3 regions of the Bradyrhizobium sp. STM 3561 genome follow, and region 1 is predicted to be linked to each of the others. Evidence: predicted binding sites of a transcription regulator. Region 1 holds the regulator's gene; each other region holds the start of a gene.
What was found. The regulator PhoB, encoded in region 1, activates phosphate uptake and scavenging genes when phosphate is short. The targets are predictions, from matches to a motif close to TGTCATNNANCTGTCAT.
Positions count from the first base shown of each region.

Region 1 (10,102 bases):
GCGCAGGCGCGCTCCAACCGTCCGACGCTGTCCTCGATCTCCGCCTCGGTGACGATCAAGGGTGGCAGGAAGCGCACGACATTGTCGCCAGCCCCGACCGTGAGCAGTTTTTCGCCGCGCAGCGCTGCGACGAGATCGCCCGAGGGCACCACGGCCTTGATGCCGATCAGGAGGCCCTCGCCGCGCACCTCGCTGACGACATCGGGATGACGGTCGATCACGGAGGCGAGCTTCTGCTTGAGCAGCAGCGACATCTTCTGCACGTGGTCGAAGAAGCCGGGCTTGAGCATGACGTCGAGCACGGCGTTCGCAGCCGAGATCGCGAGCGGATTGCCGCCGAAGGTCGAGCCGTGCGAGCCGGGCCCCATGCCAGCGGCCGCCTCCGCGGTCGCCAGCACCGCGCCGATCGGGAAGCCGCCGCCGAGCGCCTTGGCGAGCGACATCACGTCGGGCGTGACGCCGGTGCGCCGATAGGCGAAGAGATCGCCGGTGCGGCCCATGCCGGTCTGCACCTCATCGAAGGCGAGCAATATGCCGTGCTCGTTGCAGAGCTCGCGCAGCGCCTTCAGAAAGCCGGGAGGCGCAGAACGAACGCCACCCTCGCCCTGGATCGGCTCGATCAGGATGCCGGCGGTGTGCGGGCCGATCGCCTTCCTCACGGCGTCGAGGTCGCCATGTGGCACTTGGTCGAACCCGTCCATCGGCGGACCGAAGCCCTCGAGATATTTTGCAGATCCGGTGGCGGCGAGCGTCGCCAGCGTGCGGCCGTGGAAGGCGCCCTCGAAGGTGATGATGCGGTAGCGATCCGGATGTCCGTCGGAGAAGTGATGATGGCGCACCAGCTTGATCACGCCTTCCAGTGCCTCGGCGCCGGAATTGCAGAAGAACACGAAGTCCGCGAAGCTTTCCTTGCACAGACGCGCCGCGAGCTTCTCGCCGTCCGGGCTCTGGAACAGGTTCGACATGTGCCAGAGCTTCGTCGCCTGCTCCTGCAACGCCTTGACCAGCGCGGGATGGACATGGCCGAGCGCATTCACCGCCACGCCCGAGGTGAAATCGAGATAGCGGTCGCCATTGGCCGCGATCAGCCAGCAGCCTTCGCCGCGCTCGAAACCGAGGTCGGCCCTGGCGAAAACGGGAAGCAAATGCGGCGCGGCGCTGTCAGTCATGACGTCACTTGAATGTTGCGGACGGTGTGAGACGTGCATTGCGCAACGCACCATCGACCGGCCCCGGAAAACGAAACGTGCCGCCTTTTAAGGGCGGCACGTGAGACTATCTTATGCCTGGCAAGACGGGTGTCAATGCCGCCCGGAAAGCCTCGCGAAACGCTGAATCCGTAGTCTTGCGGTGCCGATTTTGCGGGGTTTTCACCACGGAACATGTGGAAGCGAGTCGGCGGACTCTTGCGCGGGAGTCACGCCATATTGTAGCGTTTGGACTGTCAGATACGACATCTCGTGCAGCGGTTCTGATCCCAAGAGTCCTCATGTACCGGCGTAAACGTTCGGGCGTCCTTGAGCGCGCCCGGCGAGCCTTAAGGGATTCGGGCGGCACGGGTTTTTCAAGGCTTTAGGCATTCGCTGCGAAGGCCAGAGGTTGGCAGGCGCGCAGCGAGGGAAAGGGTGCAATGACGGTTTTGACCTGGTCCGATGATCGCGTCGAGCAGCTGAAAAAGCTCTGGGAGGCCGGACTTTCGGCCAGCCAGATCGCGGCGGAGCTCGGCAATGTGACCCGCAATGCCGTGATCGGCAAAGTGCATCGGCTCGGTCTGTCCGGCCGCGCCAAGAGCCCTTCATCGGCAGCGCCCCGGCCGCGCAAGGCACGGCCCGCGCAGCACATGATGCGGGTGACCCGCCCCGTCGCACGCGGCAACACCGCGCTGGCGCAGGCCTTCGAGGTCGAGGTGGAGGCCGAACCTGTCACCTACGACAACGTGGTGCCGATGAGCCAGCGGCTGTCGCTGCTGGAATTGAACGAGGCGACCTGCCACTGGCCGGTCGGCGATCCCTCGAGCCCGGATTTCTTCTTCTGCGGCGGCAAGGCGCTCTCCGGCCTGCCCTACTGCGCGCAGCATTCGCGCGTGGCCTATCAACCCACAGCGGATCGCCGCCGCGCGCCGGCGAAGCCGGGCACGCGGTGAGTTTGTTGATCTAGCTGATTGCAAAGACGGCGCCGTCACACGCTGACGGCTCAACATACCCGAAGTCGTCCCGGCAAGCGCGCCACAAGCGCGCGCAGATCCGGGACCAATAGCCACCGCAAGACGTGGTTACGGGGACTCCGAGTTACCCTTTCGCAAAACAATCACGTCCTGTCGTTATGGGTCCCGAATCTGCGCGCGCCTGTCCGGGACGACACTGAGGCTATGGCAGCAGCCCGCTAAAGCAACGCCAGCAAACCTTACGTCTGCTCTGCCTTCGCGAAACGATCGTCCAGCGCATAGCCGGCGCCGCGAACGGTGCGGATCGGGTCCTGCTCGCGGCCTAGATTGAGCAGCTTGCGCAGGCGGCCGATATGGACGTCGACGGTGCGCTCGTCGATGTAGATGTCGCGGCCCCAGACACTGTCGAGCAGCTGCTCGCGCGAGAACACGCGGCCGGGATGCTCCAGGAAGAACTCCAAGAGGCGATATTCGGTCGGGCCGAGATCGATCGGCCGGCCCGAACGCGCTACGCGGCGCTTGTCGCGATCGAGCTCGATATCGCCATAGGCGAGCACGGTGGCGAGCCGCTCGGGGCTCGCGCGCCGCAAGAGGCCCTTCACGCGCGCGAGCAGCTCCGGCACCGAGAACGGCTTGACGATGTAGTCGTCGGCACCGGTCGCAAGTCCACGCACCCGCTCGCTTTCCTCGCCGCGCGCCGTGAGCATGATGATCGGCAGCTGCTTGGTCTCGGGACGGGTACGAAGCCGCCGGCACAGCTCGATGCCTGACAGGCCCGGCAGCATCCAGTCGAGCACGATCAGATCGGGAATGTGCTCCTTGAGGCGGGTGTCGGCGTCATCGCCGCGCATCACCGTCTCGACGTCATAGCCGTCGCCTTCGAGGTTGTAGCGGAGAAGCTCGGTGAGAGCTTCCTCGTCCTCAACCACCATAATGCGTGCGCCCATGTTGTCGTCGCTCCCTTAGGTATTCGGCACCGTCGTGGCGAAGGTCGTCATGTCGCCCTTCGGCCGCTTGTCGGTGATCGCCTGGCCCTCGATCATGTAGAACACGGTCTCGGCGATGTTGGTGGCGTGATCGCCGATCCGCTCGATGTTCTTGGCGCAGAACATCAGGTGGATGCAGAACGAGATGTTGCGCGGGTCCTCCATCATATAGGTGAGGAGTTCGCGGAACAGCGAGGTGCAGATGGCGTCGACCTCCTCGTCGCCCTTCCACACCGCCATCGCCGCCGGCAGATCGTGCGCGGCATAGGCGTCCAGCACCGACTTGACCTGCTGCTGCACGAGATCGGTCATGTGTTCCAGGCCGCGGAACAGCTTGAGCGGATGGAAATCCGTCTCCAGCGCGGCGACGCGCTTGCCCATGTTCTTGGCGAGGTCGCCGATGCGCTCCAGATCGGTCGCGACGCGCATGGCGCCGACGATCTCGCGCAGATCCACCGCCATCGGCTGGCGGCGGGCGATGGTGAGCACGGCGCGCTCCTCGATGCGTTTCTGCAGCGCGTCGAGCTCGGCATCGGTGGTGACGACGCGCTGCCCGAGCGTGACGTCGCGACGGATCAGCGCGTCGACGGAATCGACGATCATGCGCTCGGCGATGCCGCCCATCTCGGCGACCAGGCGGGTGAGCTCCTGGAGGTCGGTGTCGAAGGCCTTTGCGGTATGTTCAGAACCCATGTTCCGTCTCCTCAGCCGAACCGGCCGGTAATGTAATCCTGCGTGCGCCGGTCGCTCGGCGACGTGAATATCTTGCTGGTGTCGTCGAACTCGATCAACTCGCCGAGATACATGAAGGCGGTCTTGTCGGAGACACGCGCCGCCTGCTGCATGTTGTGGGTGACGATCGCGATCGTGTAGTTCTCGGACAGTTCCTGGATCAGCTCCTCGACCTTGGCGGTCGAGATCGGGTCGAGCGCCGAGCAGGGCTCGTCGAACAGGATCACCTCGGGCCGCACTGCGACTGTGCGGGCGATGCAGAGGCGCTGCTGCTGGCCGCCGGAGAGCGACAGGCCGGAGGCATTGAGCTTGTCCTTGACCTCGTTCCACAGCGCGCCGCCGCGCAGCGCCTTCTCGACGCGGTCATCCATCTCAGACTTCGAGATCTTCTCATACAGACGAATGCCGAAGGCGATGTTCTCGTAGATCGTCATCGGGAAGGGTGTCGGCTTCTGGAACACCATGCCGACCCGCGCCCGCAGCAGGTTGAGATCCAGCTTGGGGTCGAGGATGTTGGTGTGGTCGAGCAGCAGCTGGCCGGTGGCGCGCTGGCCCGGATAGAGATCGTACATCCTGTTGAAGATGCGCAGCAGGGTCGACTTGCCGCACCCAGACGGGCCGATGAACGCCGTGACACGGTTGGTGCCGAGCGCCAGGTTGATGTTCTTCAGCGCGTGGTGCTCGCCGTAGTAGAAATTCAGGTTGCGCGCGGTGACCTTGGCGGGCGCCTCGGGCAGCAGCTGCGAGCCGGGATGAACGGTCGGCGCGCTCACGGAAACAGACATTTCACTCATTTTGCAGTCCTCTCGGCGCCGATGATGCGCGCGCCAATGTTCAGGGCAAGCACGGTCAGGGTGATCAGCAGCGCGCCGCTCCAGGCGAGCTGCTTCCAGTAGGCGTAGGGGCTCTGCACGAAGTTGTTGATGGTGACCGGCAGGTTGGCCATCGTCTTGTTCAGGCCAAGGCTGAAGAACTGGTTCGACAGCGCAGTGAACAACAGCGGCGCGGTCTCGCCGGCGACGCGGGCCGTGGCGAGCAGCACGCCGGTGATGAGGCCGGAGCGCGCGGCGCGATAGGCGATCCGCTTGATCACCAGCGAGCGCGGCAGGCCCAGTGCGCTGGCGGCTTCGCGCAGCGGGTTCGGCACCAGCAGCAACATGTCTTCCGTGGTTCGCACCACGACCGGGATCACGATGACGGCGAGCGCGAGGCTGCCTGCGATCGCCGAGAAGCCGCGCATCGGCACCACCACCGCGCCGTAGATGAACAGGCCGATGATGATCGAGGGCGCCGACAAGAGGATGTCGTTGATGAAGCGGATGACCGAGGTCAGCTTGTCGTTGCGGCCGTATTCGGCAAGATAGGTGCCGGCGAACAGGCCGAGCGGCGCGCCGATGCCGACGCCGAGCACGGTCATGATCAGCGAGCCGACGATGGCGTTGAGCAGGCCGCCCTCGGTCGAGCCCGGCGGCGGCGTATTCTCGGTGAAGACCTGCAGGTTCAGGCCGGCCAGACCGTTGTAGAGCAGCGTGATCAGGATCAGCGCGAGCCAGGTGACACCGAAGGCGGCGGCGCCGATGCAGAGCCCGCGGATGACGATGTCCTTGCGGCGGCGGCGTGAATAGATCGGATTCATGTCACTTCCCCGCCTTCTTTTCCAGACGCAGCAGCATCAGCCGCGCGGCCGCGAGCACGAAGAACGTCAGCACGAACAGGAGCAAGCCGAGCAGGATCAGGCCGGACTGATGCAGGCCGTCGCTCTCGGCGAACTCGGAGGCGATCGCTGCCGAGATCGTGGTGCCCGGGGCGAAGATCGACGAGGAGATCCGGAACGAGTTGCCGATGATGAAGGTCACCGCCATGGTCTCGCCGAGCGCGCGGCCCAGCGCCAGCATGACGCCGCCGATGATGCCGACGCGGGTGTAGGGGATCACGACGCTGCGGACGACTTCCCAGGTGGTGCAGCCGACGCCATAGGCGGCTTCCTTCAAGACCGGCGGCACAGTCTTGAACACGTCGACCGAGATCGAGGTGATGAAAGGCAGCACCATGATGGCGAGGATCAGCGCGGCGTTGAACAGGCTGAGATAGGACGGAGGACCTGCGAAGATCGCGCCCAGCACGGGAACACCGTCGAACACCCGGATCATGAAGGGCTGGAAGGTGTTGGCCAGGAACGGGCCCAGCACGAAGAAGCCCCACATGCCGTAGATGATCGAGGGAATGCCGGCGAGCAGCTCGACCGCCATGCCGATCGGGCGGCGCAGCCATTGCGGGCAGAGCTCGGTGAGGAAGATGGCAATGCCGAGACCGACGGGAATCGCGATCAGCATCGCGATGAAGGAGGTGACGAGCGTACCGTACATCGGCCCGAGCGCGCCGAGCACGGGCGGATCGGCCGACGGCGCCCAGCGCTGCGTCCACAGGAAGGAGATGCCGTATTCCTTCATCGCCGGGAACGCACCGACGATCAGCGAGATGATGATGCCGCCGAGGATCAGCAGCACCGAGATGGCGGACAACCGCGTGATCCAGTAGAAGGTGACGTCGCCGAGCTTGAACGCGCTCAAGGCCTTGGCGCGGTCATACGGTCCGGCGTCGTCGATTACATCGCTCTGAACGGCCATCTCTGCCACGCCGATCCCCTGTACCAAAGAATACACGTTTTATTGGGTCTCGTGCCCCGGACGCGGTGCGAAGTGCCGCGCCGCGTCCAGGGCCCAGTTCTTGTGGGTCCCGGCTCTGCGGAGCAGCACTTGCGTGCTGCACCGCGTCCGGGACGCGAGAGGAGAGCCTCAGCTCTTGATCTCGGCAGCCCAGGTCTTCTCGATCAGCTGGACGACGCTGTCCGGCATCGGGATGTAGTCGAGCTCCTCGGCCGCCTTGTCGCCGTTCTTGAACGCCCAGCGGAAGAACTTGATGGCTTCCTGCGAGGCCGCCTTGTCGGTGGCTTCCTTGTGCATGAGGATGAAGGTCGCTGCGGTGATCGGCCAGGACTTGTCGCCGGGCTGATCGGTCAGGATGACGTAGTAGCCGGGCGCCTTGGCCCAGTCGGCGTTGGAGGCGGCCGCCTGGAAGGCTTCGACGGTCGGCTGCACCGGCTTGCCGGCCTTGTTGACGAGACCGGTGTAGGTCAGCTTGTTCTGCTTGGCATAGGCATACTCGACATAGCCGATCGAGTTCTTGGTCTGGCTGATGTTGCCCGACACGCCTTCGTTGCCTTTGGCGCCGACGCCGACCGGCCACTCGACCGCGGTGCCCTCGCCGACCTTGCTCTTCCAATCCGCGCTGGCCTTGGAGAGATAGTTGGTGAAGTTGAAGGTGGTGCCCGAGCCGTCCGAGCGGCGGACCACGGTGATCGGCTCCGACGGCAGCTTCACGTTCGGATTGAGCTTCTTGATCGCGGCGTCGTCCCACTTGGTGATCTTGCCGAGATAGATATTGGCCAGGATTTCGCCATCGAACACCATCTCGCCGGGCTTCACGCCCTCGATGTTGACGACGGGAACGATGGCGCCCATCACCATCGGCCACTGGACGAGGCCGTCCTTCTCGAGCTGCTCGGCCTTGAGCGGCGCGTCGCTGGCGCCGAAGGTCACGGTCTTGGCCTGGATCTGCTTGATGCCGCCGCCCGAGCCGATCGACTGGTAGTTCAGACCGTTGCCGGTCTCTTTTTTGTAGGCGTCAGCCCATTTCGAATAGATCGGGAACGGGAACGTCGCGCCGGCACCGGTGATATCGGCCGCAAAGGCTGCCGTCGTCGATGCGGCGACCAAGCCGGCAGCGACGACCGTTTTGAGGAAATTCATGCTGGTCTCCATACAGGGGAGCGAAGCGCCATCCGCGCCCGATCGCGCTCCCCGCACCGCCCCTTTAGGAACGGTCGGCTGTGCTTTTACGAAGGTTTCGTGACAGTTGGATGACACAATCAAGCGTTTGAAATCGCTAGAATTTCAGGCCTGCACCGAAGTCCTAGCCTGGGGAAAACAGGCCGTGAAAGTGGCGCCCTGCCTGGGCACGCTTTCGATCAGAAGCCGGCCGCGGTGGCGGTTAAGAATATGTTTCACCAGCGATAATCCGAGCCCGGTGCCGCCTTGCGAGCGGCTGTCGCCGACGTCGACCCGGTAGAAGCGCTCGGTCAACCGCGGCAGGTGCTCCGGCGCAATGCCCGGGCCGAAATCGCGGACCATGACGCGGATTTCCTGACCTCCGTCAGCGGCCGCGCTTGATGTCAGCGACACGATGACGCGTCCGCCCGAGGCCCCGTATTTGAGCGCGTTCTCGATCAGGTTCTCGAACAGGCGGAGTAGCTCCTCGCGGTCGCCCGCGATCATCACCGGCGGCTCCGGCAGATGGATCTCGACCTCGACCTGGCGCTCACGTGCCAGCGGCTCGAGCCCGTCGGCGACCTGGCGGATGATCGGCACGAGATCGACCAGGGTGTCGGGGCGGACATGGGCCGACAACTCGACCCGCGACAACGACAGGAGATCGTCGATCAAGCGCGCCATGCGGGTGGCCTGGTTGTGCATGATGCCGAGGAAGCGTTCCCGCGCCTTCGGATCGTCCTTGGCCTGGCCCTGCAGCGTGTCGATGAAGCCCGACAGCGCGGCTAGCGGCGTGCGCAGCTCGTGGCTGGCATTGGCGACGAAGTCGGCGCGCATTTCCTCGACCCGGCGCAGCGGCGTCTGATCGTGGAAGGTCATCAGCATGCACTTGTCGGCGCCCCCGAAGCTGGTCGGCACTGGCACCGGCGTGATCATGAGCTCCATCCATCGATCGACCGGAACATGGTCGAGATAGGTCGCGCGCCGCGGCTCCGTGGTCGCGATCGCCTCGCGCAGCGCCGTGATGATCTCCGGCGAGCGCAGCGCGAACTGGGCGAGCTCGTTCCGGCGCAGCGCCGGCGCGAGCTGGGCGGCGGCGGCGTTGAGGTGGATGACGCGGCCGGCGCGGTCGAGCAGCACCGCCGGATCGGGCATGCCGGCGACCACGGCGGCCACCGCCGCGCTCTCGACCGGGTTGATGCGGCTGACGTCGTCGCGGGAAGCGGCAGGATCGTGCAGCCGCCACGGGATCAGGGCAGCCGCCGCGATGCAGAGGAACACGATTGCGGCGTGCAGCGCCGACAATTCGCCGAGCGAGACCACGACGGACAGCGCCAGCGCCGCGGCGATCAGGATGATGGTCGAGTGCCGCAGCCGATCGGACCAGGGCTGGGCGGAGGGAGAAGATGGGGCATCGATCGCCACGGGACGGGCTTCTCCTGGAGGACTTGTCCTAAGGACTTGGCACCGTTCAGGCGCCGCTGTCGCTGCGCTCTCTCACATAGGCGGCTTCAGGCGCCGGGCCGGGGTCCAGCTTGAGCGCCGCCTGTTGCAGGCGCTTCGATCGCGCGCCGATGATAACTTCTCGAAACGTCAGCAAGATTACAGATAAGACGAAGGGAGACAGATAATAGAGGACGCGGAACAACAGCATGCCGCCGAGCAGCTCCTCCCGGTCCATCTGCCAGAGGCCGACCAGCATGGCGGCATCGAACACGCCGAGGCCGCCGGGCGAATGGCTGGCGAAGCCGAGCAGGGTCGCCGAGACGAAGATCACCGCGACCACGACGAAACCGAGATTGGGCTCGTCCGGGACCAGCACGTACATCGCCAGCGCGCAGAAACCGAGATCGACGATGCCGATCACGATCTGGAGCAGCGTCAGCGGCCCGCCCGGCAGCACCACGGTCCACGGGCCGCGGCCGACCACCCGCGGCTGGGTCCAGACCCAGACCACGTAGCCGACCAGGGCGACGATGATCATCAGCGCCAGCGTCCGGTTCAGCCAGGGCGGCAGCTGGTCGATCGAGGCGGCGGCCTCCGGATGGTAGGAGATGCCGAGGCCGAGCACGGCGGCATTGCCCAGCCAGAAGGTCAGGCCGGCGAGGAAGCAGATTTTTGCGACGTCGATCGCGTTCAGCCCATAGGCCGAATAGATGCGGTAGCGCACCGCGCCGCCGGTGAAGACGGACGCGCCGACATTGTGGCCGATCGAATAGCTGGTGAAGGCCGCGAGCGCGTTGATGCGATAGGGCACATGGGCATGGCCGATCGCGCGCACCGCGAACAGGTCGTAGAAGGTCAGGGTGAAATAGCCCGCGGCGACGAACAGCGCCGCCATCGCGATCTGCCTCGGCTCGGTGCTCTTGATCGCCTCGAGGACCTCGTTGAAA
Region 1 covers NZ_CP120695.1:7,211,684-7,221,785, reverse strand. Annotated here, with positions in the region: gene P6U28_RS34170 (aspartate aminotransferase family protein) at 1-1,169, opposite strand, end outside; gene P6U28_RS34165 (GcrA family cell cycle regulator) at 1,631-2,143, shown strand; gene phoB (phosphate regulon transcriptional regulator PhoB) at 2,404-3,111, opposite strand; gene phoU (phosphate signaling complex protein PhoU) at 3,127-3,843, opposite strand; gene pstB (phosphate ABC transporter ATP-binding protein PstB) at 3,855-4,676, opposite strand; gene pstA (phosphate ABC transporter permease PstA) at 4,673-5,518, opposite strand; gene pstC (phosphate ABC transporter permease subunit PstC) at 5,520-6,509, opposite strand; gene pstS (phosphate ABC transporter substrate-binding protein PstS) at 6,678-7,691, opposite strand; gene P6U28_RS34130 (ATP-binding protein) at 7,836-9,134, opposite strand; gene P6U28_RS34125 (lysylphosphatidylglycerol synthase domain-containing protein) at 9,181-10,102, opposite strand, start outside.

Region 2 (10,102 bases), 3.0 Mb from region 1:
CGTTCTGCGGCGCGCATTTCGCGCTGCGCCGCGGCTAACACGATTGCCGCCTAGCTTCACCTCTCCCGTAGGGAGAGGTCGGATCGCATCATAAGATGCGATCCGGGTGAGAGGTTACAGTGGCACTGAACGCTGCGGCCCCTCACCCGGATTGCTCAGGCGCGCAATTGCGCGCCATAGCAATCCGACCTCTCCCCGCTGGGTAGAGGTGAAGCTAGGGCGGCGGACCGCGCTCAAGCCGATGCGCGCAGCCGCGGGCGGTCCAGCATCATCGCCACATCGGACGCCGGCCGCGGCTTGCTGAACAGATAACCCTGCGCCTGGGTGCAGCCTTCGCGCCGGAGCAGCTCGAGCTGCACGTCGTTCTCGACGCCTTCCGCCGTGGTGATGATGCCGAGGCTGCGGCCGAGGCCGGTCACCGCACGGATGATCGCCATGGAATCCTCGCGCGTCGCCAGCTCCGACACGAAGGAGCGGTCGATCTTGATCTTGTCGAACGGGAAGCTGCGCAGATAGCTCAGCGAGGAATAGCCGGTGCCGAAATCGTCGAGCGAGATCCGCACGCCCATGGCGCGCAGCTCGTGCAGGGTCGTCAGCGTTGCCTCGCCGTTCTGGAGCAGCACCGATTCGGTGATCTCGAGCTCGAGACGGCGCGCATCAAGCCCCGAAGCGGTCAGCGCTTCGGTCACGGACGTGATCAGGTGCGGGCTCTTGAACTGCACCGGCGACAAATTGACGGCGACATCGACATCGTCGGGCCAGGTGGCTGCGTCGGTGCAGGCGGAGCGCAACACGAACTCGCCGAGCTGAACGATGAGCCCGGTCTCCTCGGCGAGCGGAATGAAGCTGATGGGTGCGATCAGCCCGCGCTGCGGATGGTGCCAGCGCAACAGCGCCTCGAAAGCAACGACGCGACCGCTGGCGACGTCGCGGATCGGCTGATAATAGACCTGAAACTCGTCGCGTTGCAGCGCCGCGCGCAGATCCATTTCCAGCAGGCGCCGGGCTTGCGCGCGCGCATCCATGCCGGTCTCGAAGAAGCGATAGGTGCCGCGGCCGTCCGCCTTGGCGCGATAGAGCGCAAGGTCTGCGTTCTTCAACAGCTCATCCGGATTGCTGCCGTCCTGCGGCGACAGCGAGATGCCGATCGAGACGCCGATCACGATCTGATGGTCGTCTATCTCGTAGGGTGCCGAGATGACCTCGACGAGGCGCCCGGCGAGGGACCTCGCAGCGGTCTCCTCGGAACGTCCGATCTGGACCACCGCGAACTCGTCGCCACCGAGCCGCGCCACGGTGTCGTTCTCGCCGACGGTGGCCTTGAGCCTGCGGCCGACCTCCTTGAGCAGCGCATCGCCGATGGGATGGCCGAGCGAGTCGTTGATGTCCTTGAAGTGATCGAGATCGAGACAAAGCACGGCGAGCTGGTCGCCCGACTTGGTGCGACGCAGGCCCTGCTCGAGCTCCTCGTGGAACAGCACCCGGTTCGGCAGGCTGGTCAGCGCATCGTGGCGGGCCATGTGTGAGATCTTGGCCTGCGCCTCCAGCCATTCGGTGATGTCCTCGAAGGTGGCCACCCAGCCGCCGCCCTGCATCGGCTGGTTGACGACCCGGATCGAACGGCCCGACCGATTGACGATTTCGGTCGTGGTGCGGCCCTCGCGCGCGTCGGCGACGAGACGTGCGAAGAATTCATCGGCATTGCCCTGCCACTCGCCCTTGGCCTGCTCTTCCCGCAGCACGTCGACCAGCAGGCGACCGGTCAATGCAATGTCGGTGCGGCGGAGCATCGCGGCATAGCGCTCGTTGAACAGGATGATCTTGCCGTCCGCATCGAACATGCACAGTCCCTGCGACATGTTCTCCAGCGCGCTGTCCAACACGATCTGCTGGCGGCCCAGCTCGCCCTTGGCGCGGCGGTCGAGCAGCGCTGCTACCAGTGCGATCACGATGATCGCAGCCGCAGCACTCGCGGTGAAAACCGACAGCGATGTCGGCGGGATCGACAGTCCGCTGATCGCCAATGCCGGATCCGGCGTCAATTGCACTGCGCCCATAGCCGTGAAATGATGCGAGACGATGGCCAGCGTCAGCAGCACAGTGGCGCCGAGCGCGCCGGACAAGCTGTCGCGTCGTCCAGCGACATGGAGTGCGAGTGCACCGAAGACGAGCCCAAGCAGGATCGACGCGGCCACGGTGCCGGTTGCCCAGCTGACGCGCGCAGGGATCTCGAGGGCCATCATGCCGGTGTAGTGCATCGCCGCCACGCCGCCTCCGACAATCGCCCCTCCGAGTGCAACGAGGCTGGGTCGCATGGTCGAAACCGCAACACTCAAGCCGACAAATGTGACGGCGATGGCGAAGATCAGCGATAGCAGCGTCACCGGCACGTTATAGGCGCCGACGGCACCCGGGCCGTACGCCAGCATGGCGATGAAATGCGTCGCCCAGATGCCGCAGCCGGCAACGACTGCGTCGAGCGTTAACCATACCAGGCGCCCCGATCCTCGCGTCGCGCGCGCCCGGTGAAACAGGCTGATTGCAGCCGAACTGGCGAGCAGGCAAACCGCGCCGCCAAGCGCGACCAGTCGCCAGTCGTGTTCATCCGTCAGACAGTAAAGCACCTGGTACATGAGCTTTCCCCAAACCTGCCATTACCAGAGCGGGCAAGTGGTGGATTTTGGGTAACGGAGGAGGACTGGCTTGCCGGATGGTGAACAGGCGCTTCCAGAATCAACCGTTCGTTGCGGTCCGAATGTCCTTCGCTGTCGTCTTTTCAACGGGGGATGGGCTCTGCCTGGATAGTCAATCTTCACGCGCGCAGGCCAGCCGCGCCGGCTGCACAGGGAACGGCGCATGATTGCTTCGAGTTGGGTGCCGTGAACCTACATCCAGGGGTCATGCATGGCGACGAAGCACACCTCCATTCCATCACGCGCCGAGTCGGAGTTCAGCAGGACCGCGACCCTTGCAACCGTCGCCGCCCTGATCGCGGTGCTGTTTGCCGGCAGCACCGTGGTGACGCCCCTCTATGTGATATACGAGCGGCAGTTCGGCTTCGCGCAGGTCACCCTGACGCTGATCTACGCGGCCTATGTGATCGGCAATCTGGCAGCGCTGCTGGTGTTCGGGCGCATCTCCGACCAGATCGGCCGCCGCCGGACGGCCGCAATCGCAACGGCCATCGCCATCATCGGCGCGCTGGTGTTCCTGTTCGCGCACGGCATCGCGGCGCTCTATGTGGGGCGGGTGCTGAGCGGGTTGGCGATCGGGATCGGTGCGGGAACCGGCACGGCGTGGCTTTCGGAGTTGATCGACGAGACGGACAAATCCCGCGCCACCGTCGTCGCGACGTCCGCAAACTTCGCTGGCCTCGGTATCGGTGCGGTGATCGCGGGCCTGCTCGCCGACTACGCACCACATCCGTTGCGGACCCCTTTCATTGCCTATCTTGCGGCTCTCATGATGACGGTCATCCTGATCGCCTTTGCCGGCGAAACCGTTCCCCGGCCTCTCGATGCGCTCAGGCAGGTCTCGCTCCGTCCGCGCGCAGCCGTGCCCACCGCCATTCGCGCGGCGTTCGTCGCACCGGCGGTGACTGGCTTCGGCGCGATGGCTCTGGTGGCGTTCTTTGCCGCGCTGGTGCCGAGTGTGCTCGCCAACGAGCTGCACGAGACCAGCCACGCCATCGCGGGGGCCGTCTTCCTCGAGCTCGCTGCGACGGTTGCCATCGTCATCGCGCTGACGCGGCCGCTGCCGAGCCGGACGGCCATGCTGTGCTCGCTGGGCCTCATGCTCCCGAGCGTGTCATTGATCGTCGCCGCACAGTTCCAAGGCTCGCTCGCCCTGATGATCGCCGCGACCGCGCTATGCGGCGTCGCGGTGGGACTGGGTTATCGCGGCAGCCTGCAGGTGGTGAACCAGATCGCGCCGGAGGATCGTCGCGCGGAAGTGGTCTCGGCCTATTTCATCTGCGGCTTTCTCGGCAACGCCCTGCCGGTGATCGGCATCGGCGTGATCTCGACCCTGGCAAGCCCGCGTGTTGCGAGCCTGGTCTTCGCCGCGATGATCGCGGCCTTTGCCGTGATCGCGCTCGGCTTCGGCCTCAGATATTCGGATCGCTGAATCGAGAACGCCGCGCTGACGGCGCGGCGTTGCCGATATCGTTCCGCTACATTCGCCTCAGCTCGCCGCGCGCAGATTCACCTTGCTCTCCGCAAGCGCCGTCAGCTTCTTGTCGGTCGCCTTCTCTTCCTCGAGCGTCTTGGCCAGCACAGCCGCGCAGTCATTGCGGCCGAGCTGCTTGGCCCAGGCGATCAGGCTGCCGTAGCGGGCGATCTCGTAATGTTCGGCGGCCTGCGCCGCATTGATCAGGGCCGCATCCAGCACCGCCTGGTCCGCAACCTCACCCGCGGTCTCGTCGGCTTCCTCGATGATGCCGTCGATGGCCGGGCAGTCGACCGCCTTCACGGCGACGCCGTGCATCTTGAATACTTCCTCGAGCCGGGTGACGTGCTGATTGGTTTCCTCTAGGTGCGTCAAAAAGCCCTGTTTCAGCTGCGGATCGGTGGCCCTGCTTGCCATCTTCGGCAGCGCCTTGGTGAGCTGCTGCTCGGCATAATAGATGTCCTGGAGCTGATGCACGAACAGATCGTTCATGGTCTTGATGTCCTTTGTGAACAGTCCCATCGTTCCGGTCCTCTCGGTTTTGGGAACACGGAGGCGTCGGCTTGCATGAAAAGCCGCATATTCCGCCATGTTCGATTGCTGATCGAGCCTAACGAGCACGCGGTATCGACGTTCCAAAAAGGCCGATGACCACTTGCGCTGGAACAATGCGGACGGCGCCAAGATTTGAAATCATGCTGGCACACTAAGCGCGCGAGCGGAGCCGGTTTCACGACTCATATGCTTAAGGCGCACCCGATGTGAACCGCGTATGACAAAAGTGGCCGGTCCAACGCAGAACCTAATGTTGTCAAGGGCTGCACAAGCCGCTGTTTTTGCCTTAAATGAGCTGGATCATGCCTAGCGATCGATGCTTGCCTTTGGCCGTGATCGCGCCTGACCGGCCAATGCCTGGCCCGGTCGTCTTTGCCCCCGCCGGGAGGATGAATGCACGGACTGCTGCCCGCGCTGAAGCGCGGCTTCAAAAGATGGATCGGCTGGCGACGGCTCGGAATTGCCGCGAGCGTCTTCATCATCGCCTTCGCGATCACAACGCTGGTGCGGACCCTCAAGGGCATCGATACCGGGGTCATCCTGACCGCATTGACCGAGATTCCGCGCGGCAGTATCGGGCTGGCGGCGATCTGCGTCTTCTTTGCGTTCTGCACGCTGACCTTCTACGACTTTTTTGCGCTGCGAACGATCGGCAAGAAGCACGTGCCCTATCGCATCGCGGCGCTGTCCAGCTTCACGTCCTATTCGATCGGCCACAACATCGGCGCCACCGTCTTCACCGGCGGGGCAATCCGCTTCCGGATCTATTCGGACTACGGGCTGAACGCGATCGACGTCGCGAAGATCTGCTTCCTGTCGGGCCTGACCTTCTGGCTCGGTAACATCTTCGTGCTCTCGATCGGCATGGCCATCCATCCGGATGCCGCCTCCGCGATGGACCAGCTGCCCGCGCCGCTCAACCGCCTGATCGCGCTCGGCGGCCTCGCCTCGATCGGCGCCTATCTGGTCTGGCTCTGCATGGGCGAAAAGCGGCGCGAGCTCGGCCAGAAGGGCTGGAAGGTGGTGCTGCCATCGGCGCCGCTGACATTGGTGCAGATCCTGATCGGCGTGGTCGATCTCGGCTTCTGCGCCACCGCCATGTACCTCTTGATGCCGGCCAACCCGCCGATCGACTTCATGTCGCTCGCCGTCGTGTTCATTCTGGCGACCCTGATCGGCTTTGCCAGCCACGCGCCCGGCTCGATTGGCGTGTTCGATGCAGCCATGCTGGTGGCGCTGCCGGAATTCGGCCGCGAACAGCTGCTGGCGACGCTGCTGGTGTTCCGTCTTCTCTATTTCGTGATCCCGTTCGCCCTTGCCATCTCCATCATGGGCGCGCGCGAGCTCTGGATGAACGTGGTCAGGCCGTGGCAGGAACGACGGCGGCTGGCGGAGGCCTGCGCGCAGGCCAACCTGCCCAAGCAGGTGACGACCATGGAACGTGAGCGGTCGCTGCGCCAAGTCGCCAAGCGCTAGGTCTCCCCTGAGACAAAGGTTGCAGGCGGGTGAGCAATGCTCTCTTATTTCCGCCTCAACTTTGCCGTTGAAGACGCGGGCCATGTTCCGATCATCGCTTAAAACCCTCTCCGCAGGCGCCCTGCTGCTTGTCGGGTTGCTGACGATTTTGCCCCCCGAGCCCGCTGCCGCACAGGACGGTGCCCTGCAAATCACCTGGGAGGTACGTAACCGCTTCCGGCTGTTCCGTGAGGAGCGCGACTTCCTGCTCCATGTCGAAAACGCGCGTAACCGCAGCATCCTTGCCGCCGAGCAGTCACTGGAGCTCCAGAGCGAGGGCCGTGGCTGGGCCCGCAACATGGTCAACCGCCTGTGCATCGACCTCCAGGGCCGGGTCAACCAGCCTTGCACCCGCGACAACGTCAAAGAGAACTACATTACACCGATCGACCATCCGGTGACGGTACGCCTGACCGGCGCGGTACCGGTCGGCGCCATCTGCACCTGGTCGTTCGATGATGGCGATGGACCGCAAGCCTCGACCTTCGATTGCGCCGAGCCGATCAATTTGCGCGTCCGCTACGGCAAGCCGACGGTCGCGACCGTCGACGTCTCAGCCGGCTCCGATCCGACCCAGCGGGTCCAGACCGAGATTCAGGTCCGCGACATCTTCGTCGCTGGCCTAGGGGATAGCATCGCCTCCGGCGAAGGCAATCCGGATCGGCCGCTGGCACTGGCAGATGAAGGATTTTGCTTCCGCTCCTATCTCGGCACTGCAGGCGCGCAGTATTACCGGCCGAGCCGCCATGGCTTCAAGGGCGGTCGCGCCTGTGAGGCGCCGGATACGCTCGCCAACTGGCAACGCTACAGCGCGCTCTGGTTCAACGCACCTTGCCATCGCTCGCTCTACAGCTATCAGGCGCGTACCGCGCTGGCGCTCGCCGTGCGCTATACCCACATCGCCGTGACCTTCCTGCCGCTCGCCTGCACCGGCGCCAGCATTGGCGACGGGCTGCTCGGCTCACAGCGCGCCCGCGAATGCCCGCCCGGCAAGACCGGTGTCTGCAACACCAGCGTGAACGCGCAGCTCGCCGAGCTGCGCGAAGCGCTCACCGCGGCAAAGAAACGCCAGCCCGACCGCACGCTCGATCTCGTGCTGCTGTCGGTCGGCGCCAACGACGTCTATTTCTCCGGCCTCGTCGCCGACGTCATCGTCGACACTGCGACCGAGCGCACGTTGTTCCGCCGCTCCGGCGTGATGGCCAGCGTCGATGATTCCCGCGATGCGCTGCAGCGCGAGCTGCCGCAGAACTTCGTCAAGTTGCGCGAGGCGCTGAAGCCGCTCGTCGGCGGCGACCTCTCGCATGTGGTCTATGTCTCCTATGCCAATCCTGCGCTCGCCGACGGCGGCGTGCCCTGCCGCGGCGGCCGCGCCGGCTTCGACATCCATCCCTCCTTCAACGCCGACCCGCAGCGCCTCGCCCGCGTCTCCACCTTCGTCGACACGGAATTCCTGCCGCAGCTGAAGGGACTTGCCACCTGCACCCGCGGCGCGCTGTGCCGCGATCCCGAATCCGACCGCATGACCTTCGTCGACGCGCACCAGGCCGCGTTCGCCGACCACGGCTTCTGCGCCCATTCCGGCAGCGATCCCGAATTCGACCGCAGCTGCTTTGCCGAGAACGGCCAGAGCTTCAATCCTGATATCGTCAGCGCAGCGAGCCAGCCGATGCTGTGCGGTCGCGGCGCCTCGGAATATCGCGCCTACCTGCCCCGCGCGCGCTGGATCCGCGATGCCAACGACAGCTATTTTGCTGCGATGACCTATCCGCAGGGCCTGCCCGCGGCGAGCCAGCCGACCGACATCCACGACGCGACCTGGGGCGTGCTGTCCGCCGTTTATGGCGGCGCCGTGCATCCGAGCGCCGAAGGCCACGCCGCGATGGCGGATGCGGCACTGCCGGCTGCAAGCGCCGTGCTCGGGCTCGACGCGGTGCCTCCCAACGTGACGCGAGGATTTCTGCCTCAGCTGCTGCCGAGCGCGCAGCAGTAGCACGACGCTCCTTCCACTTACTCGGTGTCATCGCCCGACTTGATGTTCAGCCCGGGGACATGACCGACGGGTGTTCGGGGACATAGCCGACACATCATAGTGCAGGGATTTGGCAGTAAAGGAGGCCAAGTCCATGCCCTGGCGAGAGGTGTCGGTGATGGATCAGCGGCGGGAGTTCGTGCGGCTTGCGATGCAGGAGGGGGCGAACCGGCGGGAGCTCTGCCGGCGGTTCAATATCCATCCCGACACGGGCTACAAATGGCTTGCACGATGGCAAGCGGATCAGAATGTCGACGACCGCTCGCGCCGACCGCATGCGAGCCCGGGACAGACCGATTGCGAGCTTGAGGCACGTATTCTCGCGGTACGCGATGCCCATCCGGCATGGGGAGCTCGCAAGATAGCTCACTGCCTGGAGCGCAATGGCTTGCGTTCGCCAGCAGTCTCAACAGTTCATCAGATGTTGCGTCGGTCTGGCCGCATCAAGCCTCCGATCGGCGGCCCGACGGCAAGCCAGCGTTTCGAGATGCCGGCCCCCAATCTGTTGTGGCAGATGGACTTCAAAGGCTGGGTTCGGCTCGGCAATGATACCCAGTGCCATCCTCTGACGGTGGTGGATGACCACTCCCGCTATGATCTGTGCCTGCAGGCCTGTGCCGATCAACGCACAGATACCGTGCGCCGCCGCTTGGAGAAGACCTTTCGCCACTACGGGCTCCCGGAGGCTTTCTTCGTCGACAATGGTTCGCCCTGGGGTGATCCTTCCGGCGAGCGATGGACACGGTTCTCGGTGTGGCTGCTCAAGCTTGGCGTCGCCGTCATCCACAGCCGCCCATATCACCCGCAAAGCCGCGGCAAGAATGAACGATTCCACCGCACCCTCGCGGCTGAGGTGTTCGCACTGCGACAGTTCCGCGATCTCGCAGAGACGCAGCGTGCCTTCGACGCCTGGCGGGAAGTCTACAACTTCGAACGGCCACACGAGGCGCTCGGACAACAGGTCCCGGCCAGTCGATATCGGCCCAGCCAGCGAGCAATGCCCGATCGATTGCCACAGGTCGAATACGACAGCCATGAGATCGTGCGCCGCGTCTCCACGACCAAAGCCTATGTCAGCTTCAAGGGACGTCTTTGGAAAGTGCCACAGGCCTTCCGTGGCGAGCGCCTCGCCATCCGCCCCTCGGCAAACGATGCGCAATACGGGATCTTCTTTGCCGCCCACCAAGTCGCTATCATCGACTTGGCGAGCGGAGAATGTGTCGGCTATGTCCCCGAACACCCGTCGGTCATGTCCCCGGGCTGAACACTTGATCGGGCGATCTGGTACGCCGTGACAGCAGTGATTGAATCGAGAGGCCGCGGCGTACTGGATTCCCCGCTTTTGCGGGGAATGACAGCGGTATGCGGAGCACGAGCTCGCGCATCATCAATGCTTGCGCGTTCGCCATCACCACGAACGTCCCCTCACCTGCCGTTCCATCAATCCAAAAACGGCATCGATCGATACTCCCTTGAACTTGGACACCCCGCCGCGCGCACCTCTAGGACTCGGGTCGAGGAAACATTTCGACTTCGAGGAGGCGCGTGATGAGCGCAGTGGTGTCCGCAGCGGACGTGAGTAGGTCTCGCGTCAGGCTGTTCATCGTGACCATGTTGTTCCTGGTCACCACCGTGAATTATGCCGACCGCGCTACGCTCTCGATCGCGGGTCCCGCGCTCTCGAAAGAGCTGAATCTCGATCCCGTCGCCATGGGCTGGATCTTCTCGGCCTTCGGCTGGTCCTATGTCGTGGCGCAGGTGCCGGGCGGCTGGCTGCTCGACCGCTACGGCTCGCGCCTCGTCTATGCCTTCAGCATCATCATCTGGTCGCTG
Region 2 covers NZ_CP120695.1:4,201,279-4,211,380, forward strand. Annotated here, with positions in the region: gene P6U28_RS20110 (hypothetical protein) at 1-38, shown strand, start outside; gene P6U28_RS20115 (EAL domain-containing protein) at 234-2,633, opposite strand; gene P6U28_RS20120 (MFS transporter) at 2,905-4,125, shown strand; gene P6U28_RS20125 (ferritin-like domain-containing protein) at 4,183-4,689, opposite strand; gene P6U28_RS20130 (YbhN family protein) at 5,116-6,198, shown strand; gene P6U28_RS20135 (hypothetical protein) at 6,281-8,230, shown strand; gene P6U28_RS20140 (IS481 family transposase) at 8,364-9,533, shown strand; gene P6U28_RS20145 (MFS transporter) at 9,818-10,102, shown strand, end outside.
Region 2: P6U28_RS20130 (YbhN family protein) is a predicted target of PhoB. The motif match lies at 4,929-4,945, and genes of this name have one in related genera.

Region 3 (10,102 bases), 3.5 Mb from region 1:
GGAAGAGCGGGGTATATTCTCCAGCCTCGACGTGCGGGAGAATCTGATGCTGCCGCCGGTCGTCCGCGCAGGCGGACTGCCGCTCGACCAGATCTTCGACCTGTTTCCAAACCTCAAGGAGCGGCTGTCCAGCCAGGGCACCAAGCTGTCGGGCGGAGAGCAGCAGATGCTCGCGATCGCGCGCATCCTGCGCACCGGCGCGAGCTTCCTGATGCTGGACGAGCCGACCGAGGGCCTTGCGCCCGTCATCATCCAGCAGATCGGCCACACCATTGCGCGGCTCAAGAAGGAGGGCTTCACCATTCTGCTGGTCGAGCAGAATTTCCGCTTCGCATCCACCGTTGCCGACCGCTACTACGTGGTCGAGCACGGCAAGATCATTGACGGATTTTCCAACGCGGAGCTTGCCACCAACATGGACAAGCTCCACACCTATTTGGGTGTCTAGTGCATGATCAGGACCCTGAGGGCCGCGCTATCACAAATGGTGCGGTTTCCGACAAGATCATGCTCAAACTGAAGAACTGCCAACGAGAAAATTCAAAAAGGAAAGTTGCATGAACACCAGGTCGATTGCGTCATTGCTGCTGACCACCGCGCTCACGTTCGCCGCTGCAGGCGTCGCGTCCGCGCAGGACAAGACCGTGAAGATCGGCGCGCTGTCCGATCAGTCCGGCCTCTATGCCGATCTCGGCGGCCCCGGCTCGACGCTCGCCGCGCAAATGGCCGTTGAGGATTCCGGCCTGGCCGCGAAGGGCTGGAAGATCGACATCATCTCGGGCGATCACCAGAACAAGCCCGATATCGGCACCGCGATCGCGCGGCAGTGGTTCGACGTCGACAAGGTCGACATCATCGTCGACGTGCCGAACTCGGGCGTCGCGCTCGCCGTCAACAACGTCATCAAGGAAAAGAACGGCGTCTACATCAACTCCGGCGCCGCGACATCGGACCTCACCAACGCGCAGTGCTCGCCCAACACCGTGCACTGGACTTACGACACCTACATGCTGGCCCACACCACCGGCCAAGCCCTGGTCAAGGCCGGCGGCGACACCTGGTTCTTCCTGACCGCGGACTACGCCTTCGGTGCCGCGCTCGAGCGCGACACCAGCGCGGTCGTCACCGCCAACGGCGGCAAGGTGGTGGGCGGCGTCAAGCATCCGCTGAACACGCCGGATTTCTCCTCCTTCCTGCTCCAGGCGCAGGCGTCCAAGGCCAAGATCATCGGTCTTGCCAATGCCGGCGGCGACACCACCAACACCATCAAGCAGGCGGCCGAGTTCGGCATCGGCAAAGGCGGCCAGAAGCTCGCGGCGCTGCTGCTCTTCCTCACCGACGTCAAGGCGATCGGGCTGGAGACGGCGCAGGGCCTCAACTTCACCGAGACCTTCTACTGGGACATGAACGACCAGACCCGCGCGTTCTCGAAGCGTTTCGCCGCGAAGATGAAGAACAATGCGCCGCCGACCATGGTGCAGGCGGGCGTCTATGCCGGCGTGCGTCACTACCTCAAGGCTCTCGAAGCACTCGGCGGCAATCCGCATGACGGCGTCAAGATCGTCGAGAAGATGAAGTCGATGCCGACCGAGGACGATCTGTTCGGCAAGGGCGAGATCCAGCCCAACGGCCGCACCATCCACAGCGCCTATCTGTTCGAGGTGAAGAAGCCCTCCGAGTCCAAGGGACCGTGGGACTTCTACAAGCTGGTCGGCACGGTGCCGGGCGACCAGGCTTTCACCCCGCTGTCCGAGAGCAAGTGCGCGCTGCTCAAGAAGTAAGATAACGGCCCGCAGGCCATCGAGCCTGCGGGCGACTTTCACGGGAACGCCGAAGGGACCGGGTGCGGGATCGATGCAGGCTCTTTACGCTCAGCTACTGGTGGGACTGATCAACGGCTCGTTCTACGCGCTGCTCAGTCTCGGGCTTGCCGTGATCTTCGGCATGCTCAACATCATCAATTTCGCCCATGGCGCGCTCTACATGATGGGCGCCTTCGTGGCCTATTTCCTGCTGAACCTCGGCGGCATCAACTACTGGTGGGCGCTGCTGCTGGCGCCGATCATCGTCGGCATCTTCGGCATGATCCTGGAACGGACCATGCTGCAATGGCTGACCGGGCTCGACCATCTCTACGGCCTGCTGCTGACCTTCGGCATCGCGCTGATCGTGCAGGGCGTGTTCCAGAACTACTTCGGCTCCTCGGGCCTGCCTTACGCCATTCCGGACCAGCTCAAGGGCGGCATGAATCTCGGCTTCATGTTCTTGCCCGTCTACCGCGGCTGGGTCGTCGTGTTTTCGCTGGTGGTGTGTCTTGCCACCTGGTTCCTGATCGAGAAGACGCAGCTCGGCGCCTACTTGCGCGCCGCCACCGAAAACCCCACGCTGGTCCGCGCCTTCGGCATCAACGTGCCGCGCATGATCACGCTGACCTATGGTCTCGGCGTCGGCCTCGCCGCGCTCGCAGGCGTGCTCTCGGCGCCAATCAACCAGGTCCGGCCGCTGATGGGCGCCGACCTCATCATCGTCGTGTTCGCGGTGGTGGTGATCGGCGGCATGGGTTCGATCATGGGCTCCATCATCACCGGCTTCGCGCTCGGCGTGATCGAGGGTCTGACCAAGTATTTCTACCCCGAGGCCTCCAATACCGTCGTGTTCGTACTGATGGTGCTGGTGCTCCTGGTGAAGCCAACGGGATTGACGGGAAGAGCGGCCTGATATGACAACCCTGACGGACGATACGCTGCCTGCAAGCCCGCGTGCGATGCGCGACGAGATGATTGTGTTCGTGGTGATGGCGCTGCTCTTGGCGTCTGTCCCGTTCACGGGAGTCTATCCGTTCTTCGTGATGCAGGCGCTGTGCTTTGCGCTGCTCGCCTGCGCCTTCAACCTCTTGGTCGGCTATGGCGGCCTGCTGTCGTTCGGCCATGCAATGTTCTTGGGGACGGCCGGCTATTGCAGCGCGCACGCGCTCAAAGTGTGGGGACTGCCGCCGGAGCTCGGCATTCTCGTCGGCGTCGCCGCGGCGTTCGGCCTGTCGGTCATCACCGGTTACATCTCGATCCGCCGCCAGGGCATTTATTTCTCGATGATCACGCTGGCGCTGTCGCAGCTGCTGTACTTCATCTACCTCCAGGCACCGTTCACCCATGGTGAGGACGGCATCCAGGGCATTCCGCAGGGGCACATGTTCGGCGTGCTCGATCTCTCGAATGCGACGGTGCTGTACTATGTCGTGCTGGCCGGCTTCCTCGCTGGCTTCCTGTTGATCTTCCGCATCATCAACTCGCCGTTCGGCGAAGTCCTGAAGTCGATCCGCGAGAACGAGCAGCGGGCGATTTCGCTCGGCTATCGCACCGACCAGTACAAGTTCCTGGCCTTCATCCTCTCAGGGACTCTGGCCGGCTTTGCCGGATCGCTGAAGGTGTTCGTGGCGCAAAATGCCTCGCTCACCGACGTGCATTGGTCGATGTCGGGCGAAGTCGTGCTGATGACGCTGGTGGGCGGTCTCGGCACCATTTTCGGCCCCGTGGTCGGCGCCTTCGTGATCATCGCCATGCAGCAGTATCTGGCGGGCTTCGGCCAGTGGGTCACGGTGATCCAGGGCGCGATCTTCGTGATCTGCGTGCTCACCTTCCGCCGCGGCGTCATCGGCGAAATCGCGCATTACTTCCGAAGATCGCTCTAAGTAATTGATTTTAAACAGAGTTACCGACCGCTTGAAAGCGGTGGATGATCCGGCTCCGCGGGCGCGAGATGACACGCGCGCGGATCGAAAATGGTCTATGACAGTTTCGTGACGGCCCCTTCGGGCCTGGCCATTTCCAACCGGTAGCCTGTCCCCATGATGCGATGGTTTCGTGCGTTCCTGCCCAAGGAAGAACGGTTCTTCGACCTGTTCGACCGGCATGCCCAGACGGTGATCCAAGGGGCGATCGCGCTCCAGGGCATGCTCAATGGCGGCGAGGAGACGCCGGTCTATTGCCAGCGCGTCAATCAGTTCGAGAACGACGCGGACAACATCACCCGTGAGGTGCTGACGGCGGTGCGCCGCACCTTCATCACCCCGTTCGACCGCGGCGACATCAAGAACCTGATCACGTCGATGGACGATGCCATCGATCAGATGCAGCAGACGGCCAAGGCAGTGATGCTGTTCGAGGTTCGCGCCTTCGAGCCGCCCATGCGCGAGATCGGCGGGCTCCTGATCGAATGCGCCAATCTGGTCGGGCGTGCGCTGCCGCTGATGCAATCGATCGGCCCGAACGTCGCCATGCTGACCGCCATCACCGAAGAGCTCGGCAAGCTGGAGGGCCGGGTCGACGATCTTCACGACATCGGCCTGAAGGAGCTGTTCCTCAAGCACCGCGAGGGGAATGCGATGGACTTCATCGTTGGCGTCGAGATCTACGACCACCTGGAGAAGGTGGCCGATCGCTTCGACGACGTCGCGAACGAGATCAACAGCATCGTCATCGAGCAAGTGTAGGCGGGGCTGCCGTGGATGCTGCGTTGGGTGTTCCCGTCCTGGTCGGACTGATCGCCGTCGCGCTGCTGTTCGACTTCCTGAACGGCCTGCACGACGCCGCCAATTCGATCGCGACCATCGTCTCGACCCGCGTGCTGCGGCCGCAATTCGCGGTATTCTGGGCCGCTTTCTTCAATTTCGTCGCCTTCATGGTGTTCGGCCTGCACGTCGCCCAGACCATCGGCACGGGCATCATCGATCCCTCGATCGTCGATGCCCAGGTGATCTTCGCGGCGCTCGTCGGCGCCATCGTCTGGAACCTCGTGACCTGGGCGCTCGGCATTCCTTCTTCATCCTCGCACGCGCTGATCGGAGGCCTCGTCGGCGGCGGCATGGCCAAGGCGGGGATTTCGGCCGCGGTGTGGAGCGGGCTGTCCAAGACGGTGCTGGCGATCGTATTGTCGCCGCTGGTCGGCTTTCTGCTCGCGATGATGCTGGTCGCGATCGTGTCCTGGGCCTCGGTGCGTTCGACGCCGTTCGCGGTCGATCGCGCGTTCCGCATTCTGCAATTCGCCTCCGCCTCGCTCTATTCGCTCGGCCATGGCGGCAACGACGCGCAGAAGACCATGGGCATCATCGCGGTGCTGCTCTATTCGCAAGGCCATCTCGGCAGCGAGTTCTCGGTGCCGTTTTGGGTCGTGCTGTCCTGCCAGGCGGCGATGGCGTTGGGCACGCTGATGGGTGGCTGGCGCATCGTCCGCACGATGGGCCTGCGCATCACGAAATTGACGCCGATGCAGGGCTTTTGCGCCGAGACGGGGGGTGCCGCGACCCTGTTCATGGCGACTTATCTCGGGGTTCCCGTCTCGACCACCCACACCATCACCGGCGCCATCGTCGGCGTCGGCGCGGCCCGCCGCGTCTCGGCAGTGCGCTGGAACGTCGCCAGCTCGATCGTCTATGCCTGGGTGATCACGATCCCGGCCTCGGCCATCGTCGCCGCGCTGACCTGGTGGGTGGTTCAGATCTTCGTCAGGTAACGAGCTTCAGCCCGGCAATCCCGGCGACGATCAGGGAGATGCTGGCAAGACGGAAGGCCGTTGCCGGCTCGCCGAACAGGACGATGCCGAGCGTCGCAGTGCCGACCGCGCCGATGCCGGTCCAGACCGCATAGGCGGTTCCGACGGGAAGTGATTTGAGCGCAAGCCCGAGCAGGATGACGCTGCCGGCCATGGCCGCCAGCGTGATGACGGACGGAACGAGCCTGGTGAAGCCCTCGGTGTATTTCAAGCCGATCGCCCAGGTGATCTCGAGAAGACCGGCGACAAACAGGATGCTCCAGGCCACGACGACCCTCCATTTCAGCAGGGTCGTCCCCGCGGCTGACGTGCTGATGGATAGGGAGGCCGTCCTCCCCAAGACTGATATCCAAGCGCCGATATGGGGCTGGCCGAAGGCCTGTGCAATCACCAAATGAGGCTTGATCAGGCCCGTTTTCCCTGCCACACGCTCCCGCCATGTCCGACATCGCCACAACCACAGCCGAATCGCCGGCCCGTTCCCCGCTTGCCGCTGAAGTGGCGCGGCGGCGGACCTTCGCGATCATCTCCCACCCCGACGCCGGCAAGACCACGCTGACCGAAAAGCTGCTGCTGTTCGGCGGCGCCATCAACCTCGCCGGCCAGGTCAAGGCCAAGGGCGAGCGGCGCAATACGCGCTCGGACTGGATGAAGATCGAGCGCGAACGCGGCATCTCGGTCGTCACTTCGGTGATGACCTTCGAGTTCGAAGGTCTCGTGTTCAACCTCCTGGACACGCCGGGCCACGAGGACTTTTCGGAAGACACTTATCGCACGCTCACCGCGGTAGATTCCGCGGTGATGGTGATCGACGCCGCCAAGGGCATCGAGGCGCGCACCCGAAAACTGTTCGAGGTGTGCCGCCTGCGCGATATCCCGATCATCACCTTCATCAACAAGATGGACCGCGAGAGCCGGGATGTGTTCGAGCTGCTCGACGAGATCGAGAAGACGCTGGCGCTCGACACCACGCCGATGACCTGGCCGGTCGGGCGCGGCCGGGATTTCCTCGGCACCTATGACGTCGTCAATGGCGGCGTGCGCCTGCTCGAAGGCGGCGGCGCCAAGACCGGCGCGGCGCTTGAGATCGAGATCGAAGAGCTCGCCAAGCTCAACGCCAATCTGGACGTCACTGCCGTGAAGGACGAGCTCGAGCTCGTCACCGCAGCGTCAAAGCCGTTCGAGCTCGAGGCGTTTCGCGAGGGCCATCTGACGCCGGTCTATTTTGGCAGCGCGCTGCGCAATTTCGGCGTCGGCGATCTCCTGGAAGGCCTCGGCAAGTTCGCGCCCGAGCCGCGCGCGCAGGACAGCGACCAGCGCAAGGTCGAGGCGACCGATCCCCGCATGAGCGCGTTCGTGTTCAAGATCCAGGCCAACATGGATCCGAACCACCGCGACCGCATCGCTTTCGCGCGGCTCTGCTCCGGCAAGCTCAGTCGCGGCATGAAGGCCAAGCTGGTGCGCACCGGCAAGAGCATGCCGCTGTCGAGCCCGCAATTCTTCTTCGCGCAGGATCGCTCGGTGGCGGACGAAGCCTTCGCCGGCGACGTCGTCGGCATTCCCAACCACGGCACGCTGCGCATCGGCGACACGCTGACGGAAGGCGAGGATTTCAACTTCGTGGGCGTGCCGAGCTTTGCGCCGGAAATCGTCCGCCGCGTCCGTCTGACCGACGCGATGAAGGCGAAGAAGCTGAAGGAAGCGCTTCAGCAGATGTCGGAAGAGGGCGTGGTGCAGGTGTTCCGTCCGCGCGACGGCGCGCCGGCGCTGGTCGGCGTGGTCGGCGCGCTCCAGCTCGACGTGCTCAAGGCGCGGCTCGAGGCGGAATATTCGCTCCCGGTGGAGTTCGAGGTCAGCGAGTTCCAGCTGGCGCGCTGGGTCTCCTCCGAGGACCGCAAGAAGCTCGACAGCTTCATCGCCGCCAACACCTCCAGCATCGCGGACGATGTGGATGGCGATCCCGTGTATCTCGCCAGGAACGAGTTCTACCTCGGCTACACCAGGGAGCGCGCCGAGGGCATCGAGTTCACCAACGTCAAGGACGTCAAGAAGAAGGGGTAGGGTGCGTTCCCCCTGGGGCAGCTGCACCCAGCTGTCATGCGCCGGCTTGACCGGCGCGTCCAGTACGCTGCAGCCTCTCGATTCAATTACAAGCGCCTCGGAGTAGGGGTCGCCCGGTCAAGCCGGGCGACGACAGTTGCCCTGAACGCGAGCACGTGAATTGCGATAGGCTTGACCTTGTTGGAGGCAGCGCCACGTTCCATTTGTATCACGTTGTGAGCTCGCTCCATGTGGCGCGTCATCCTTGTTGCTCTCCTGCCGGCGACGACGCTCGCCGCCGAAGCGCGGCCCCGGCAGATCAATCCGATCCCGTTCTCGCATGAGTCGTGTAGCGTGCTCGACGGCCGGCCCTGCACGCCATCTTATTGCAGCCCGCTCGAGCCCGGCCCCTGTATTCCCGAGATGGACTATCCTTACGGCCAGAACCTCCAGCTCACGATCGAAAGCGTGCCGTCCGATGCCGACCGCGCCAAATACCGGAAGCCAGATCACGATCTCGACACGATCGGCGATCTCTTTGCCGAGCTGCGCAGCTGCTGGTCGCCGCCATCGAATAATGCGCGCGCGGGCATGCAGATGTCGGTGCGGTTCAGCCTCAACCGATCGGGTGGCCTGATCGGCCCACCGCGCATGACATTTGCGACCGCGGGCGTTCCCGTAGACACCCGCACGACCTATCTCAACGCGATCAATTCATCGCTGAAGGCTTGCTTGCCGCTGAAGTTGACCGCCGGGTTTGCCGGCGCGCTGGCCGGCCGACCCATCGCGATCCGTTATGTCGACAATCGGCACCCAAACTGACCCGCTGTCGGGTTTAGCCCAGCGGCAAGGCCACCGTGAGAGGTCTTGTCAGTTCAGCAGATTCCATTTGTGAAGTTTGAGTGCGATGGTGGCTTCGAGGTCTTCGATCCTGTCGAATTCCTCATAGGTGACCCCGTTGAGATCCGATGGCAGTTTCAACGGTTTCTTCAGCAGGATAGCGACTCGGTCGAACGCTCGGAATTTGGCGAATAGCAACCCCATCTCGAAGATGACGTTCTCACGTGCCCGTGCAGCACATTGGTCGTTGGATTTTGCCAGGCGTCCCTCGTCGTCGGGCGTGGCAAGGATGAAGCCTGCTTTGCAAGTTCGGATGAGGTCTTCCAAGGCTGCCAAGATCGTCGTTGCGTTCTTGTCTTCCCGCGCCAGCACCTTGGGAGTGACCTTCCTGTCCCGAAGGATGTCCTCGAGCGCCTTCCGGCTGACGTTGTCTCGGCCATGCACGATGAAGACGTTCCGATCGATCTGGAGCTCCGGGTGAGGTGTATGAAGGGCGAGTGCCAAGATGTCAGTATAGGCCTCTAGTACGCGTTTATCCTCGGCAGAAAATGCCTTCGCCGGATCGTTGTTATGGAAGCAGGCGACGCCAAATGGTCTTTGACCTTGTCCCAATTTGATTGGAAAGCAAACCATGTTCTGGATTGGGCTTTCGCCGTAGAACTCACCTCCTTCGGTCCGTGAAAACGTGGTCGGCATACCCGTTCTAAAGCATACTCCAGCAGTTGTACCGTAGTAGCCCAACGCGGACGGAAAGCTGGCACGTTCTTGCGGATCCAATAGGCGATCGCGAAAGAGAAAATCGCCTTCGTTGAATAGCACAAGCCGCTTTGTCCTTTGATGGTTGATCAGCACCGATCCGGCATCGGCTGCCGGGCTGATCGCAATCGCCGTTTGCAGGAATTCTACAATGATTGCTTCCTGCGAACGGCCGTGGGAAGCACGAAGGAAATCCAATATTCTGACGTCAAAACTGATTTTGTCGGCGTCCGGTCGTTATGCAATGCCCGGATCATATTCCGCCGGATGTCTAATTCAACAAGAAGTTGTTTTTGGGAGTTTGGGCCCGTAGCCTTGACCTATCAACGCCAGACCGCCCCGGGGGCCGTGAGCCGATGGATGCCAGGATCAGCTATTTTCTATTTCTGCTCACACTCCATTCCTCGCTGCTGATCACCAGCACGATCGCGGGCTCAAAGCTGTTCGCCCTGCCTTTCGGCCTGGACGCCAGCGCGACCGTGTTCAGCTATCTCTTGACATTCATCATTCTCGACACGATCGCGGAATTGTTCGGCAGGGAGTATTCCAGGCGGGTGATCAATCTCGGCCTGGTCAGCATGGCCTTGTCCGCCGCCTATTTCGAGTTTGCCGCCTATCTCCCGGCGGCTTCGGGCTGGCACCACCAGCAGGATTTCGAAACGGTCGTCAGCTCCTCGGTTCGAATCTGGATCGGAGGCTGGATCGCCTACATGGTCAGTCAACACTTCGACCTGTCGTTCTTCCTCCTGCTGCGCAAGACGGCGTTCGGCAGGAGGTCCGTGGTGCTGTCGGCCTGGCTTAGCCTGATGTTGGCTCAGCTGCTGGACACCGTCATATTCGTGTCGATCGCGTTCTACGGTACCGGCGTCGTCCTGCCGACGATCGTTGGCCAGTACATGATCAAGCTGCTCTTCTCCAC
Region 3 covers NZ_CP120695.1:2,382,073-2,392,174, forward strand. Annotated here, with positions in the region: gene P6U28_RS10930 (ABC transporter ATP-binding protein) at 1-448, shown strand, start outside; gene P6U28_RS10935 (ABC transporter substrate-binding protein) at 558-1,781, shown strand; gene P6U28_RS10940 (branched-chain amino acid ABC transporter permease) at 1,855-2,718, shown strand; gene P6U28_RS10945 (branched-chain amino acid ABC transporter permease) at 2,720-3,688, shown strand; gene P6U28_RS10950 (DUF47 domain-containing protein) at 3,845-4,489, shown strand; gene P6U28_RS10955 (inorganic phosphate transporter) at 4,501-5,508, shown strand; gene sugE (quaternary ammonium compound efflux SMR transporter SugE) at 5,501-5,815, opposite strand; gene P6U28_RS10965 (peptide chain release factor 3) at 5,986-7,608, shown strand; gene P6U28_RS10970 (hypothetical protein) at 7,837-8,409, shown strand; gene P6U28_RS10975 (TIR domain-containing protein) at 8,458-9,381, opposite strand; gene P6U28_RS10980 (queuosine precursor transporter) at 9,540-10,102, shown strand, end outside.
Region 3: P6U28_RS10950 (DUF47 domain-containing protein) is a predicted target of PhoB. The motif match lies at 3,786-3,802, and genes of this name have one in related genera.